DNA from 3 places in the Pseudomonas sp. GW821-FHT05H12 genome. Region 1 is predicted to be linked to each of the others. Evidence: predicted binding sites of a transcription regulator. Region 1 holds the regulator's gene; each other region holds the start of a gene.
What was found. The regulator FliA, encoded in region 1, starts transcription of late flagellar genes. The targets are predictions, from matches to a motif close to CTAAAGTTTNNNNNNNNNNNGCCGNTAA.

Region 1 (3,274 bases):
CATGGAGCTGGAGGAAGCCGGCGCCCCCTTTTACAGTGTGAAAACCGCGAAAAATTGCATTGAGCAGGTTCGCATCATCCGGCCGGCTTTCCAGCTCGACCAGTTGTTCGGACAGTTGCTCTAAAATTTCGCCGGCCTCTACAAGGAAATCCTGAAGGATTTCTTCATCGGCGCCGAAGCTCATGTGGGTGCTCCTTAGAAGCCTAAACTGGATAACAGGTCATCAACATCATCCTGACCCGATACAACGTCTTCACGTTTATCGGCATGAATCTGCGGACCTTCACCCTTGGCGAGATGTTTTTGTGGATCTTTTTCCGAGAGGATCGCTGCGCGGTCATGTTCGATACCGGCAAAGCGATCAACCTGGCCTGCCATAAGCACCAATTTGAGCAAGTTGCTTTCCACTTCGGTGACCAATTGGGTCACACGCTTGATCACCTGGCCGGTGAGGTCCTGGTAATCCTGGGCCAGCAGAATGTCGTTGAGGTTGCTGGAAACCGTGCGGTTTTCCTGCTCGCTGCGCGACAAAAAGCCGTCGACCCGACGCGCCAATTCACGAAACTCTTCCGCGCCCACTTCCCGACGCATGAAGCGGCCCCAGTCAACGCTGAGGGCCTGGGCTTCATTGGCCATTCCATTGACCAGGGGCGTGGCGTTCTCCACCAGGTCCATGGTGCGGTTGGCCGCCGCCTCAGTCAGCCTGACCACGTAGGACAGGCGTTCGGTGGCATCGGTGATTTGCGAAATCTCTTCGGCCTGGGGCATGTGCGGGTCAATCTGGAAATTGACGATCGCACTGTGCAGCTCGCGCGTGAGCTTGCCCACTTCCTGGTACAGGCCGCGGTCACGGGTCTGGTTGAGCTCATGGATTAACTGCACCGCGTCGCCAAACTGGCCTTTTTCAAGGCTGTCGACCAACTGGTGAGCATGCTTTTTCAGGGTCGACTCGAAGTCTCCCTGTGACGTTTCTTTATGCTCCATAGCTCCCCCGTGGCAGCATCAATGACCGATGCGTTCGAAGATTTTCTCGATCTTCTCTTTCAAGGCCAGCGCAGTGAATGGCTTGACCACGTAACCGTTTACCCCGGCTTGGGCGGCTTCGATGATCTGCTCACGCTTGGCTTCGGCGGTCACCATCAGCACAGGCAGGCTGCGCAGTTTTTCATCAGCACGCACGTGGCGCAGCAAATCGATACCGGTCATGCCCGGCATGTTCCAGTCGGTTACCAGAAAGTCGATGCTCCCGCTGTTGAGGATCGGAATTGCCGTAATGCCGTCATCCGCCTCGACCGTGTTTGTGAACCCAAGGTCACGCAACAGGTTTTTTATGATCCGCCGCATCGTTGAGAAGTCATCAACGATGAGGATTTTCATGTTCTTGTCCAATTCGACCTCCAAGCAGTCTTAAACGCGCCCAGCACCTGGACGCGCCATTTCAATCAACAGGCGTTACACAAAAAGGACTGCCCAGGGCACCACGGTACGAACCCGCGAAAGCGTGGGCTTTCACGGTAGCGTCTGCAGTGTCCCCACACTGCCTGTCAGCGCGCTCGCCACTCTCCCAATCGCCCCCGCAAGCGGGCTGCGCACTGGCTATGCAGCTGGCTGACACGCGACTCGCTGACCCCCAGGACCTCACCGATTTCCTTGAGGTTCAGCTCTTCGTCGTAGTACAGCGCCAACACCAGTCGCTCACGCTCCGGCAAATTGGCGATCGCGTCCGCCAACGCGCCCTGGAAGCGTTCATCTTCCAGGTCACGCGACGGCTCGAGATGTGCACTCGCGCCGTCCTCGTGCAGCCCTTCGTGTTCGCCGTCCTGCAACAGGTCGTCGAAACTGAACAGGCGGCTGCCCAAGGTATCGTTCAAAATCCCGTAGTAATCATCGAGACTCAATTGGAGTTCGGCCGCAACTTCATGATCTTTAGCGTCACGACCGGTTTTTGCTTCAATTGCGCGAATTGCATCACTGACCATGCGCGTATTGCGGTGCACCGAACGCGGTGCCCAATCGCCTTTGCGCACTTCGTCGAGCATCGCGCCACGGATACGGATACCCGCATACGTCTCAAAACTTGCACCCTTGCTCGCGTCGTATTTGGTCGACACTTCGAGCAAGCCGATCATGCCGGCCTGGATCAGGTCTTCGACCTGGACGCTGGCCGGCAGGCGTGCCAGCAGGTGATAGGCGATACGCTTGACCAACGGCGCGTAGCGCTCGATCAACTCGCCCTGGCTGTCACGGGCAGACTTCTTGTACGCGTTGTAGCCAGTCGCTGTCATAGCACGGGTCCTGCGCTCGTCTGATGCACCAATCGCTCGACGAAAAACTCCAGATGCCCCCGCGGGTTGGCGGGCAACGGCCAGGTATCGACCTTCTGGGCAATGGCCTTGAACGCCAGTGCGCACTTCGAACGAGGGAACGCTTCATAGACCGCACGCTGCTTTTGCACGGCCTTGCGTACACACTCGTCATAAGGAACTGCGCCGACGTATTGTAAGGCGACATCGAGGAAGCGATCCGTGACCTTGGTCAACTTGGCGAACAGGTTTCGCCCCTCCTGAGGGCTTTGGGCCATGTTGGCCAGCACGCGGAAGCGGTTCATGCCGTAGTCACGGTTAAGCAGTTTGATCAGGGCGTAGGCGTCGGTGATCGAGGTGGGTTCATCGCAGACCACCAGCAGCACTTCTTGCGCCGCGCGCACGAAGCTGACCACGGACTCGCCGATCCCGGCGGCGGTGTCGATCACCAGCACGTCGAGGTTGTCGCCGATATCACTGAAGGCCTGGATCAGGCCGGCATGCTGCGCCGGGCTCAGGTGCACCATGCTCTGGGTGCCCGAGGCGGCCGGCACGATCCGAATGCCACCGGGGCCCTGGAGCAGCACATCGCGCAGCTCACAACGGCCTTCGATCACATCGGCGAGGGTGTGTTTGGGTGTCAGCCCCAGCAGAACGTCGACGTTCGCCAACCCCAGGTCAGCATCCAGCAGCATGACGCGACGGCCAAGCTCTGCCAGGGCCAGGGACAAATTCACTGACACGTTAGTTTTCCCGACGCCACCTTTGCCGCCGGTCACCGCGATCACCTGTACGGGATGCATGCTGCCCATTTTATTTCTTTACCTTGTCTTGCTTAGACGCAGGCTACATGGCTTGGCCGCGTGAATCGCTTGCAGACCATCGATGTAGATACATTTCACGGTGTTCATGCTGCCCTCAACCGACCCGTTTTGCCGGGTTGTGGTAAAGGTCAGCGAACATGTCGGCCA
Region 2 (3,274 bases), on a different contig from region 1:
CGGATTTCTCCAGCAAGCGTTGCAGCAGCGTGCTGTTGACCACGTCCAGGCTCAGATTCGCGGCGTCTTTGGGCAAGCCGTCAGCCTGGTGCACTCGCAGCGTGCTCAGGGCGCGATCGGCCATGAACAGCAAGACCCGTTGCATGCCGCTGGCCACCAGGGCCTCTTTGGCGCAGGTGGTCAGGTGCATGGCGTTGGCAAAGCGGCTTGGCTCCACCAGCAATTCGGTGCAGCGCTTGCGCCACACCGCCAGGGACTCAGCCGTGGGTGGCGGCGCCGGCAGCAGGCCTCGATGGATCTTCTGCACATGCCACGGCCAGATCAGCGACAGCGCCGGGTGCCACAAGTCGGGCATCAGGGTTGCGCGGGCACTGGTCACCGCTTGCTGGTGAACCTGCTGCTGTACCTCGGCCAAAGGCTGTTGCAGGTACAGCGCGGTGAGGTATTGCCAGCGTTCGGTGTGCGGGCAGGTCCAGGATTCCTGGGCCGACATCGCCAGGCCATTGGCCAAAAGCACGGTGTTGGCCGGCTGATTCAGCCAGCGACGCAAATTGGGTTCGGCATCGAGCAGTTGCTGGTGGCGCAGCGGGTCATCTTCACGGGCGATGTGCAGGGCCTTGACCAGCAGGCGTTGCTCGGTCAGCAAGAGCGTATAGCCCTGGGAGACCCAGATCGGCAGGTGCCAGGTTTCGGTCAGGCCGATGCACAGGTCCAGCAGGCGCACACCGAACAATTCCTGCTCGACCTGGCGCGCGGACTGGCCCTTGTGGATCACCCGCAGTTCCCATTCTTCCAGGAGTTTGGGGTACGCCACGGCCATTGGCCACAACGGCGACAGGAACAACAGGCTGCCCCAGTGGATGTCTTGCCACAGCCGCGCCAGGCGGCTGGCGAACAGGCCGTTGGCTTGCTGTGATGCATGCTGGCTCACCAGCAGCAGTTGGCGCAGCGCCACGGGAATTTCGTTGGCCGGCACTGAAGGCAAGCGTGCCAGCAGCTCTTCGGCGCGCTTGAGACCGAGGCGGTTAAGCGCCACTTCAAGGTTTTCGGCCGGTTCCGCCAGGCTGCCGTGGGTATGGCTGTTGGCTTCGCGCATCACGCTGAGCACCAGCGCGGGGCTGTTCTGCATCAGTTCGGCAATGTCTCGCAATGAACTGCGGCTGTCGCGGATGGCTTTGCACACGCGCTCGTGGCTGGCCTGTGGGACGGGCAGCAGCACATCGTCCAGGCGCTTGATCCAAGCGGCGAGGGTGGTGGGTTTTGAACTTGGGACTGTCGTTTCATTAGCCATGATTGGGGCGCGATCATCACTTGCATTCAACACGCCCGGAACGGGCCGAATTGGCTTTTCGCCTTAACGGGCTATAGTCTGGCGCAGTTTTGCCGATAAGTAGAACAAGAGTTTTCGGCTACACCCAATATGTCCATGAACCCGACGGCGCAAGTACAGATCCCCTATGGCTAAAATTATCGGCATCATCGTCGTCATCGCAAGCGTGCTCGGTGGGTACGTCCTGTCCCACGGTAAAATTGCTGCACTGATCCAGCCTTTCGAAGTGCTGATTATCGGTGGTGCCGCGTTTGGTGCATTCCTGCAGGCCAACCCTGGCTACATGACCATGCACGTGATCAAGAAGTCGCTGGGCATGTTCAGCTCGCGCTTCTCCCACACCTTCTACCTGGATGTGCTGGGGCTGATCTACGAGATTCTCAACAAGAGCCGCCGCGAAGGCATGATGGCCATCGAAGCCGACATCGAAGATGCCGCAGCCAGCCCGATTTTCGCCAAGTACCCGGCCGTGCTCAAAGATGAGCGCATGACCGCCTACATCTGTGATTACCTGCGCATCATGTCCTCCGGCAACATGGCTCCCCATGAGCTGGAAGGCCTGTTCGACATGGAACTGTTCAGCCTCAAGGAAGAGCTGGAGCATCCCTCCCATGCGGTGACCGGCATTGCCGACGGCATGCCCGGTTTCGGTATCGTCGCGGCGGTACTGGGTATCGTGGTCACCATGGCGTCCCTGGGCGAAGGCGACCAAAAGGCTATCGGCATGCACGTAGGTGCGGCACTGGTGGGTACCTTCTTCGGTATTCTCGCGGCCTATGGTTTCTTCGGCCCGCTGGCCACCTCCCTGGCCCACGACGCCAAGGAAGAAGTGAACCTCTACGAAGCGATCAAGGCGTGCCTGGTGGCTTCGGCCTCTGGCATGCCGCCATCGCTGGCGGTGGAGTTCGGGCGCAAGGTGCTGTACCCGAAACACCGCCCAAGTTTTGCCGAGCTGGAACAAGCGGTTCGCGGTCGCTAAGTCATGGAAAACAACCAGCCGATAATCATCAAGCGCGTCAAGCGCTTCGCTGCGGGACACCATGGCGGCGCCTGGAAAATCGCCTTCGCCGACTTTGCGACGGCGATGATGGCGTTCTTTTTGGTGCTGTGGTTGATGTCTACCGCCACGCCGGAACAAAAGATTGCCATCGCCGGTTACTTCAAAGACCCGATTGGCTTCTCGGAAAGCGGTACGCCCTTTGTGATCGACCTGGGCGGCTCGCCACAGCTGGCGCCTGAGCGCACCATCAACCCCGAGGTCAAGACCGAGACGCCGCAGCAGAACATTCCTATCGAGCGCGAAACTGTCGAATCGATGGCGGAGCAGGTCGAGAAGGAACGCCTGGAGTTGCTGCTGCAGGAGCTGCAGACCAAGGTCGAGGAAAATCCGCAACTGCTGAAGTTCAAGGACCAGATTTCTTTCGAAATCACGCCTGAAGGCTTGCGCATCCAGATCACAGACGCCGCCAACCGGCCGATGTTCGACTCCGGCAGCGCCCGCCTGAAGCCGTACTTTGAGGACATCCTGCTGGCCATGGCCGATACCATCAAGGCGGTGCCGAACAAGATCAGCATCAGCGGCCACACCGATGCCAAGCCGTATGCTGGCCAGGGCGATTTCGGTAACTGGGAGCTGTCGGCCAACCGTGCCAACGCCGCTCGCCGTGCGCTGGTGGCGGGCAGCTACCCCGACCCGCAAGTGGCGCGCGTGGTGGGCTTTGCGTCCTCGCAGCTGTTTGATCATGAAGACCCGTTCAACCCGGTCAACCGCAGGATCGACATCGTGGTGCTGACCAAAAAGGCCCAGCGTGCGATTGAAGGTGACCAACCGCCACCTGCGCCGACCCCAGGCGCCGGCGCCCCGGGCGAGGTTCCGGCCGACCCGAACGCGATCCCGCCAGGGCAGGAACCGTTGCCGGCCCATGAACTGCGTCAGAAGCTGAA
Region 3 (3,274 bases), on a different contig from region 1:
TGACCACCCTCATGACCTGAGCCGCGCGCGGCCCTGAAAGCAAAAACGGGCAGATCCCATCAGGATCTGCCCGTTTTTTATTGCGCTCGAAAATGCTTAGAAGTCGTCGTCTTTATCGAAGCGACGGGCTTCGCGCTGCAATTGGTACACAAAGCGCTCGACCTGGCGCTGCACCAGGCCACTCATGTTGTGGAAACGCACGCCGGCAAAGGTGGTGTTGATCTTCTCTTCGAAGTGCAGGTAACGCAGCTCCACTGAGGTGGTCATGCTGCCGAAGGGCAGGGCGGCGATAAACCGGTCATAGACCTGGCCCAGTTGCAGGCGCTCGGAGATATCGCCTTCAAAGCGCAATTTGCAGCCGGTGGCGGAGATGTCCAGCAACTTGCCGCTGATCGGCGCCTTGAGCTTCTCGCCACCCAGTTCGATATTGACCAGTTGGGCCAGCTTCAATGCGGCGCGGAAGGCGTTACGGCGCTGATGGTAGACCACCTCGTCGGGCATGCTGCCGGTGTAGATGCGGTGCCCGTCTTTTTCGCTGATGGTCAGGGTGCCGTTGCTTTCCCAGGCCACACGCACGCCTTCGTGGAAACCCTCGATGCGAAACGGTTCGCCATTTTCGAGGTAGCGCTCACCGTCGCGCGGGATCATTTCGTCCAGGGCCAGCGTCCCGCTGTCCCGGTCAACGTCCACCAGGTAGCTTTGGAAGCGCTGGCTGCGTTCATGGAAAGTGATGATCAGAGGATCATGGCTTTCTTGCAGCATCCGCAAAGTGCCGGCGATTTCCAGAGGCGTGGTGAGGACCTTGGGTGGCTGCGGGGCATCTTCCGCATTGAGGGCGTTGAACACGGTTCTTCCATCTCCAGACAAAATACGACATCACGCAAGAGCAGGCATTTTGCCAGCATGTAGCGCGCCTTGGATAGGGCGCGCTGAAAACCGGCGTCAGGCTTGGCTGCGGGTGCTTGGCTTGACCAGGCGCGAGGTGGAGCCTTGGGCGTTGTAGAGGGCCGGAGGCTCTCCGCCGTGGAGTATACGCAACTGGTTGGCGGTCGTAGCTTGCTGTAGCTGGATCGACTGACCGTTGAGCAGGTTGGCTTCCTGGCACTGGGCGAGCAATAGATTGAGGGCGTTGCTCTGTGCCAGCAGTTGATCGCCGACCGAGGAGTGACTGGCCAGCTGAGCGAGGCCGTCGTGATCAGCGGGCAGGCCCAGGCTGATGAGAATCTGGCTGCGCTTCTTGCCATGCTGTTCCAGCAGCACAATCAGCGACTGCTTGCGTGCGAGGATTTCCTCCAGCAAGCGCATGTCCCGGCCGTACAAGGCCAGGGACTCTTCTTTGAGCAGCTCGAGCAAATGTTGCGTCGGCGCCAGATCGTCAATGATCAGTTGAAGCAAATGTTCGTCGTGGTGCATGGCTGGCCTTGGGTTTTAAGCGTCCAAAAGCCCTGCGCAGGCCTTTGCCTAGCGCTCGGCTTCGAAGTTAAGCAGCTTGCTGGCTACACGGTTGCTGTCGACTTTATAGCTGCCATCGGCGATAGCCTGTTTCAACTCGGCCACGCGGGCTTTGTTGACCACCGGTTGATCGCGCAGCGAGTCAGTGACCTTCTGCAACTGTTGAGCCTCATTGCTCAGGTGTACCGATTCCCCGCTTTGGCTGGCACCGGCCTGCTCTGCCTTGGCGGGCAGGGGCTGGGACTTGGCATCTACGCTGTCCTTGGCACCGCTGGTGCGCGTAGAGCCGGGCAAAGCCTGGGCGTTATTCAAACGGCTGAAATCAATGACCATAATAAAAAAACCTCTGGGTATTTGGACGCTTGCCATGTTTTCGGCCATACCCGGACAAACTTTAGGCTCGATTGACAATAAACCTGTTTGCGCGAACGTCTGGCGCACAGTGTAGGAAAAGCTGGCGTCCGATACCAGTGATCTATAAAGCCACCTCGACTTGTCCGGGAGCGGTCACCCGCGCCTTGATCACGCGGTTGGAATTCAGGTTCTTGACGCGGATCTGCTCGCTCATGCCGCCGTTGGACAGCGCCTCGCCCGGCATCTTCACGTTCAGCGAGCCGCTGCTGGCAGAGATCACCACCTGGTCGCCCTTGCGCACAACCTCGGCCTGCTCCAGGTGAACCAGGGTAATCACCTGGTCGGTGACCATTGGTCGGGTCAGTTTCTGCCCGATGGCCTGGTCCAGCGTGGTGAGGTAACCCTGATTGATCAGGCTGATATCCCGCTCACGCAAGGCAACGTCTTGATCGCCGATGATCCCGGTGCGCTTGAGGGGGCGGGTCACCACCACCACGTCGCGGAACAACTTCACCTGCGCCGGTACGAACACCGTCCAGGGCGACGCGCCTTCGCAGCGCACTTTGACCGTGACACGGCCGATCGGCTGGGCCGGGCTTTCCAGGGTGGCTGTCAATTCCTTGTCGCACGCCGGCATGCGTAGTCGAGGGTCCAGCTGGTTGACCTGGATTTCGTAGCGCCCGGGCGTCTGGGTGGTCGCCAGATAATCTTCTACAGTGAACTCAAGAAAGCCCTGAGTGACGCCGATAAGTAGATCAGGCAAGGTGACGTTATCTGCGCGGGCCGTGGCCCCTGTGCCCATGGCAAGCAATGCCAGCGACGCGCAGAGCAGGCTACGGAGTCGTTGGGGAGCAAGGCGTCGGGAAACTGTCGTTTTAAGGTTCATGACCAATAAAAAGCAAAGCTCGTGCCGTTTAATGTTGGGTGCGCGTCGTACCCCTTAGGTTTTAGCGTAGGAGTCTGGGCATGGCAGGTGTAATGGATTCAGTAAACCAGCGCACACAGCTGGTAGGGCAGAATCGCCTTGAGTTGTTGCTTTTTCGCCTGGACGGCAAGCAGCTATATGGCATCAACGTGTTCAAGGTGCGGGAAGTGCTGCAATGTCCCAAGCTGACGATCATGCCCAAGTCCAGCCCGGTGGTGTGTGGCGTTGCCAACATCCGGGGTGCGACGATCCCGATTCTTGACCTGGCCATGGCCACCGGTTCTTCCGGTTTGCAAGACCGTGAAAGCCCGTTCGTGATCATCACCGAGTACAACACCAAGACCCAGGGCTTCCTGGTGCGCTCGGTGGAGCGCATCGTCAACATGAACTGGGAAGAGATCCATCCGCCGCCCAAGGGCACCGGCCGCGATCACTACCTCACGGCGGTGACGCGGGTCGATAACCAGTTGGTGGAAATCATCGACGTGGAGAAGATCCTCGCCGAAGTGGCGCCGACCTCGGAAAACATCTCGGTCGGTGTGG

Region 2: the regulator FliA is predicted to act here: its motif matches at 1,363-1,390, upstream of motA (flagellar motor stator protein MotA).
Region 3: the regulator FliA is predicted to act here: its motif matches at 1,823-1,850, upstream of flgM (flagellar biosynthesis anti-sigma factor FlgM).

The regions. Positions count from the first base shown of each region.
Region 1 covers NZ_JBWKRS010000041.1:11,750-15,023, forward strand. The annotation lists gene AC07SU_RS26615 (chemotaxis protein CheA) at 1-184, opposite strand, end outside; gene AC07SU_RS26620 (protein phosphatase CheZ) at 196-984, opposite strand; gene AC07SU_RS26625 (chemotaxis response regulator CheY) at 1,003-1,377, opposite strand; gene fliA (RNA polymerase sigma factor FliA) at 1,545-2,285, opposite strand; gene fleN (flagellar synthesis regulator FleN) at 2,282-3,115, opposite strand; gene flhF (flagellar biosynthesis GTPase FlhF) at 3,222-3,274, opposite strand, start outside.
Region 2 covers NZ_JBWKRS010000021.1:95,363-98,636, reverse strand. The annotation lists gene AC07SU_RS19290 (HDOD domain-containing protein) at 1-1,291, opposite strand, end outside; gene motA (flagellar motor stator protein MotA) at 1,458-2,309, shown strand; gene motB (flagellar motor protein MotB) at 2,313-3,274, shown strand, end outside.
Region 3 covers NZ_JBWKRS010000029.1:4,909-8,182, reverse strand. The annotation lists gene AC07SU_RS22525 (MFS transporter) at 1-37, shown strand, start outside; gene AC07SU_RS22520 (flagellar brake protein) at 97-846, opposite strand; gene AC07SU_RS22515 (flagella synthesis protein FlgN) at 943-1,413, opposite strand; gene flgM (flagellar biosynthesis anti-sigma factor FlgM) at 1,462-1,785, opposite strand; gene flgA (flagellar basal body P-ring formation chaperone FlgA) at 1,928-2,692, opposite strand; gene AC07SU_RS22500 (chemotaxis protein CheV) at 2,773-3,274, shown strand, end outside.